Streptomyces venezuelae: one gene and its partner. The protein of the gene in region 2 interacts with the protein of the main gene of each other region in a pairwise test. Links are inferred from orthologs where the notes say so. Each region holds a gene or a part of one and is shown on either strand. Other genes may lie near its edges. The genes, in order: DEJ49_RS04505 and ndk.

The links.
Region 1: the proteins of ndk (region 2) and DEJ49_RS04505 interact in binary tests that used the Escherichia coli proteins (3 or more experiments, as listed by UniProt). The link is inferred for Streptomyces venezuelae from one-to-one orthologs.

Annotation. Positions count from the first base shown.
Region 1 is NZ_CP029191.1:1,034,854-1,038,056, reverse strand. Bases 84-2,972 are described here. They hold DEJ49_RS04505 (uracil-DNA glycosylase), read left to right. Parts: upstream 84-1,130; coding sequence 1,131-1,814; downstream 1,815-2,972. Other genes in these bases: DEJ49_RS04495 (helix-turn-helix transcriptional regulator), read left to right, coding at 2,328-2,972; DEJ49_RS04500 (DUF3224 domain-containing protein), read right to left, coding at 1,817-2,227; DEJ49_RS04510 (ABC transporter substrate-binding protein), read left to right, coding at 84-1,039. Also shown: more of DEJ49_RS04510, read left to right, coding at 1-83; more of DEJ49_RS04495, read left to right, coding at 2,973-3,203. UniProt on the Escherichia coli protein: Excises uracil residues from the DNA which can arise as a result of misincorporation of dUMP residues by DNA polymerase or due to deamination of cytosine.
Region 2 is NZ_CP029191.1:2,641,428-2,644,436, forward strand. What follows is about bases 315-3,009. They hold ndk (nucleoside-diphosphate kinase), read right to left. Parts: upstream 2,022-3,009; coding sequence 1,608-2,021; downstream 315-1,607. Other genes in these bases: DEJ49_RS11825 (rod shape-determining protein), read right to left, coding at 315-1,305; DEJ49_RS11835 (DUF4233 domain-containing protein), read right to left, coding at 2,093-2,458; folC (bifunctional tetrahydrofolate synthase/dihydrofolate synthase), read right to left, coding at 2,465-3,009. Outside these bases: rod shape-determining protein MreC, read right to left, coding at 1-122; more of DEJ49_RS11825, read right to left, coding at 286-314. UniProt on the Escherichia coli protein: Major role in the synthesis of nucleoside triphosphates other than ATP. The ATP gamma phosphate is transferred to the NDP beta phosphate via a ping-pong mechanism, using a phosphorylated active-site intermediate.

The DNA of each region.
Region 1 (3,203 bases), 1.6 Mb from region 2 along the record:
CAAGCTCCGCGAGGGCGACGAGCTGACCGGCTCGGGCCCGTACACCCTGGACGCGTACACGCCGAACGACAAGGCCGATCTGGTCAAGAACGACCACTACGAAGGTGCGGCCGACGTCAAGAACGACGCCGTGACCATCCGCTACTTCAAGAAGTCGTCGGCCATGGTCGACGCCCTCAAGAACAAGCAGATCGACGTGACCTTCCGAGGCCTGGCCTCCGAGGACATCGTCGCCATGCAGGGCCGGGGCAGGCGCGAGCAGGACATCGAGCTCGTCGAGGGCTCGGGCACCGAGATCCGCTACCTGGTCTTCAACACCAAGGACCCGTGGGCGCGGAAACTGCCGGTCAGGCGGGCCGTCGCACAGCTCGTCGACCGCGGCGCCATCGCCCACAAGATCTACAAGGACACCGTCGAGCCGCTGTACTCGATGGTTCCGAGGGGGCTCACGGGCCACGCCACCGGGTTCTTCGACAAGTACGGCAACCCCAGCGTCGCCAAGGCCAGGAAGATCCTCACCGACGCCGGCATCAACCAGCCGGTGCCGCTCACCCTCTGGTACACCACCGACCGCTACGGCTCGGCGACCGAGCCGGAGTTCGCCGAGCTCAAGCGCCAGCTGGAGGGCTCCGGACTGTTCGAGATCACCCTCAAGAGCCGCCCCTGGACCGAGTTCCAGGAGGGCTACAGCAACGGTGAGTACCCCGTCTTCGGCCGCGGCTGGTTCCCCGACTTCCCGGACGCGGACAACTTCATCGCGCCGTTCGTCGGCCCGAAGAACGTGCTCAATACGCCCTACCCGTCCAAGGAGATCACGGACGAGGTGCTGCCGCGCGAGCGCAGGGAGGCGGACCGGGGTGCCGTGATCGACCAGTTCGAGCGGGCCCAGGAGATCCTCGTCGACGACGTCAGGCTCCTGCCGCTCTGGCAGGGCAAGCAGTACATCATGTCCAGCGAGGAGATCGCGGGCGGCGAGCGGGCCCTCGACCCGTCGGCGATCATGATGATGTGGGAGCTGCAGCGCAAGACCAGCTGGTGAGCCGCCGGCAAATGGGGGGACGCGGGCCGGTTGTCAGTGGGCGCCGGTAGGTTCTGTGGTGAGAAATGACCGCACACCGGAGGTTGTTGACGTGACCGACATCGCCATGCTGCCCGCGTCCTGGCGCGGAGTCCTCGGCGAGGAGCTCCAGAAGCCCTACTTCAAGGAGCTCACCGAGTTCGTCGAGGAGGAGCGGGCGAAGGGCCCCGTCTATCCTCCGCGCGAGGAGGTCTTCGCCGCCCTCGACGCGACGCCGTACGACCAGGTGAAGGTCCTCGTCCTCGGCCAGGACCCCTACCACGGCGAGGGCCAGGGCCACGGCCTCTGCTTCTCCGTGCGGCCCGGCGTGAAGACGCCGCCCTCGCTGCGGAACATCTACAAGGAGATGAAGGAGGAGCTCGGCCTCCCCGTGCCCGACAACGGCTATCTGATGCCGTGGGCCCAGCAGGGCGTCCTCCTGCTGAACGCGGTCCTCACCGTCCGTTCCGGAGAGGCCAACTCCCACAAGGGCAAGGGCTGGGAGAAGTTCACGGACGCGGTGATCCGGGCCGTGGCCGACCGCCCCGACCCGGCCGTCTTCGTCCTGTGGGGCAACTACGCGAAGAAGAAGCTGCCGCTCATCGACGAGGAGCGGCACATCGTCGTGCAGGGCGCCCACCCCTCGCCGCTGTCCGCGAAGAAGTTCTTCGGCTCGCGCCCGTTCACGCAGATAAACGAAGCGGTCGCGGCGCAGGGGCACGAGCCGATCGACTGGCGGATCCCCGACATCGGCTGACGTCAGCCGGGCAGGGCGTAGGCGAGGGTGTACGGGGTGGTGGACTGCCCGCCCCGCGCGGTGAACGCACCGGTACCGGTGAGCCCCGCCAGCTCACCGGTCGCCGAGCCGGGCAGCACCGAGAAGGAGCATTCGATGACGCCGTCCGCCCCGAAGGAACCGCGCTGCTCCACGACGAACGAGCCCTTGCGGCCGTCGAGCGTGCCCTCGATGTACTCGTATCCGACGAAGGCGCCGACCGTGTCGTTCGTGTACGCGATGGTGTACTCGCAGGAGGTGCCCGCCGCCTCGACGGCACCGGCGTAGTCGTTGGTGACGGCGGCGTGGGCGATGCGGGCACCGCCGTCGGCGCCCGCGACGGGCTTCTCGTCCCAGTGGGCGAAGGTGAAGGTGCCGCTGGTCTGGTGGGTCATGGGGTCCTCTCGGCGACGGGCCCCGGTCGGGCCGCTCTGACGAGGATGTTGTCAGGGGTACCTGACACCCTCTGTCAGGTATCGGGGCAGACTTGGCCGCATGCGCGCCGACCGGCTCCTGGCCCTCCTCCTGCTGCTCCAGAACCGCGGACGCATGTCCGCACCCGAGCTCGCCGAGGAGCTGGAGGTCTCGGTCAGGACCGTGTACCGGGACGCGGAGGCGCTCGCCGCCTCCGGAGTGCCGGTCTACGCCGAGCGCGGCCCCACGGGCGGCTTCCGGCTCCTCGACGGCTACCGCACCCGGCTGACGGGGCTCACCGAGGGCGAGGCCGACTCCCTCGCCCTCGCCGGCATGCCGACGGCCGCCGCCGACCTGGGCCTCGGCGCGGAACTGGCCACCGCGCAGCTCAAGTTGGCCGCCGCGCTGCCCGCGGCACTCGGTGAGCGGTCGCGGCGCGTCCAGGAGCGCTTCCACCTCGACGCGGCCGCCTGGTTCCGCACCGCGGACCCGGCGCCGCTGCTCGACGTGGTCGCCGACGCCGTCTGGCGCCAGTGCGTCCTGCGGGCGCACTACCGCCGCTGGGGCGGCGAAGTCCACCGCGACCTGCATCCGTTGGGTCTGGTCCTCAAGGCGGGCAACTGGTACCTGGCGGCGTCCGTCGACGGCGCCGTGCGGACGTACCGGGTGTCGCGGTTCCTTGCGGCGACCGTGACCGACGAGCCCGGCGACCGCCCCGACGGCTTCGATCTCGCGGCGTACTGGGCGGAGGCCTCGCGCGGCCTGGAGACGCGGGTGCTGCCGGGCACGGCGCGGCTCAGGGTGTCCCCGGCGGGGCGCCGGCTGCTGCCCGCGATGTTCGGGGCGGCGGGGGTGCGGGCCGCGGACGGGGCGGGCGCGCCGGACGCGGACGGCTGGACGGAGGTGGACCTCGAGGTGGAGGAGCTGCCGGTGGCGGTGGGCGACATCCTGCGGCTC
Region 2 (3,009 bases):
GCGGCCCGGCGGGCACCGTCGACCGGTGAGTCCTCGCCGCCGCGGATGTCCACCGTGATCAAAGCGAACGCGATGGCTACCAGCAGCACCAGGAGCAGCCGGCTCTCTCGTGTGTCCCTCACGTGCGGCGGCGTGCCTTCCTCAATCGGATTCCGTGGAATCTGCGGGTTCCACGAGGTTCTGGGGAATTGTCGTGCCTTACGGGAATTGCGTGTCGTGCCTCTATATCAACGATCCGCCGCACGAGGCGGCAGGCACTCGTACGGCGGATCTTCGCGCGTCAGATCATCTGCGCGGCTGGGCGTCCAGCACCTGCTGCAACGCCTCGAACTCCTCGACGCACTTTCCGGAGCCGAGCGCCACGCTGTCCAGCGGGTCCTCGGCGATGTGGATCGGCATGCCGGTCTCCCGGCGCAGCCGCTCGTCGAGGCCGCGCAGCAGGGCGCCGCCGCCGGTGAGAACGATTCCTCGGTCCATGACGTCGCCCGACAGCTCGGGCGGGCACTTGTCGAGGGTGGTCTTGACCGCGTCCACGATCGCGTTGACCGGCTCCTCGATGGCCTTGCGGACCTCGGCGGCGGAGATGACGACGGTCTTGGGCAGCCCGGAGACCAGGTCCCTGCCGCGGATCTCGGTGTGCTCGTCGGCGTCCATGTCGTACGCCGAACCGATGGTGATCTTGATCTGTTCGGCGGTGCGCTCGCCGAGGAGGAGGGAGTACTCCTTCTTGATGTGCTGGATGATCGCGTTGTCCAGCTCGTCGCCGGCGACGCGGATCGACTGTGCCGTGACGATTCCGCCGAGGCTGATGACCGCGACCTCGGTGGTGCCGCCGCCGATGTCGACCACCATGTTGCCCGTGGCCTCGTGGACCGGGAGGCCGGAGCCGATGGCCGCGGCCATGGGCTCCTCGATGATGTGCACCTGGCGCGCGCCGGCCTGCGAGGAGGCCTCGATGACGGCGCGGCGCTCGACGCCGGTGATGCCGGAGGGCACGCAGACGACGACGCGCGGGCGGGCGAGGTAGCGCCGCTTGTGGATCTTCAGGATGAAGTAGCGGAGCATGCGCTCGGTGATCTCGAAGTCGGCGATCACGCCGTCCTTCAGAGGGCGCACCGCGACGATGTTGCCGGGCGTGCGCCCGATCATCTTCTTCGCTTCTGCGCCGACCGCGAGAATGCCACCGGTGTTGGTGTTGATCGCGACGACGGACGGCTCGTTGAGTACGATCCCCCGACCCCTGACGTACACCAGCGTGTTGGCGGTCCCGAGGTCGACAGCCATGTCACGGCCGATGAACGACATGTTGTTCCCCATGAGGATGCGTCTGGCCTTCCCTAGTGGAGCGTGTGATGGCTTTTTAGGTAGGCGAGGTGGGTGCTGTGTGGCAGTGGAGGCTTCCATCGTAGTCTCGGCTGCGCGAACACGGCGCTAGGGTCTTCGCCATTGTCAGCAGATGATGGGCCGCCTCGCTCTTGGAGACGTGCCATCGGAGGCACGGGTTCCCCCGATTGGGGCGCATATGCCAAAGGACGGCCGAATTCCTTCGGCCGTCCAGGGCAGGAACGGTGCACTCCTGACTCCGGGTCAGAAGACTGTGCGTCGGACTAGACGACGCCCGGGAAGAAGATCTTGAGCTCGCGCTCCGCGGACTCCTCCGAGTCCGAGGCGTGGATCAGGTTCTCCCGGACGATCGTGCCGAAGTCGCCGCGGATCGAGCCCGGCGCCGCGGCGATCGGGTCGGTCGGACCGGCGAGCCCGCGCACGCCCTCGATGACCCGCTCGCCCTCGACGACGAGCGCGACGACGGGACCGGACGACATGAAGGCGACCAGCGGCTCGTAGAAGGGCTTGCCCTTGTGCTCGCCGTAGTGCTGCTCCAGGGTCTCCTGGTCCAGCGAACGCAGCTCCAGCGCGGAGATCGTCCAGCCCGCCTTGCGCTCGATGCGGCCGATGATCTCGCCGATCAGGCCACGACGGACGGCGTCGGGCTTCAGCAGGACGAGGGTGCGCTGGCTCATGTGCGGCTCCAAGAGGTGTTCGTACGATCGATGCGATCGGGTGGGATTGGGCCGCACGATACCGGGGTCGGCTACGCCGCGTTACCTCCGGCCTCCGGCTGCCCCTCCGCCATGGCCGCGAAGCGGGCCTTCGCCTCGTCGATCTTGCGGCCGAAGTGGACCGAAGCCCACCAGATGGCCGCGAAGACGGCGCCCAGGAAGAACATCGTCGGCACCACGAAACCGCTCGCGATCAGCGCGACCTGCAGGGCCCAGCCGAGCTGCACCCCGCCGGGCCGGGTGACCATCCCGCAGAGCAGGAGGCTCACCACCATCGCGATGCCGCAGACCGTCCAGACCGTGCCCATGGACAGGTCGTCGTCCTTCATGGCGACCAGGCCCGCGAAGCCGATCACGAAGAACTCGCCGATCAGCGTCGAAGCGCAGAGCGTACGCACAGGAATTCAGCCTCTCCCCAGGAGCAGTCGGGCCTCGCCGACCGTGATGACGGAACCAGTGACGAGGACGCCGCCGCCCGCGTACTCCCCCTCTTCCTCGGCGAGGGTGATCGCCGCCTCCAGCGCGTCGTCGAGGCGCGGCTCGACCTGCACGCGGTCGTCACCGAAGACCTCCACGGCGAGTCCGGCGAGGGTGTCCGCGTCCATCGCGCGATGGCTGGAGTTCTGCGTGACGACGACCTCGGCGAAGATCGGCTCGAAGGCCTCCAGAAGCCCCTTCACGTCCTTGTCGTCGCTCGCGCCGACCACGCCGATGAGCCGGCTGAAGTCGAAGACCTCGCTGATCGCGGCGGAGGTGGCGCGGGCGCCGGCCGGGTTGTGCGCGGCGTCCAGGACGACGGTCGGCGAACGGCGCACGACTTCGAGCCTGCCCGGCGAGGACACGGACGCGAACGCCTTGCGGATCGCGTCGATGTCCAGCGGGCGCGCGTGCTGCGAGCCGATGCCGAAGAACGCCTCCACGGCGGCGAGCGCCACCGCGGCGTTGTGCG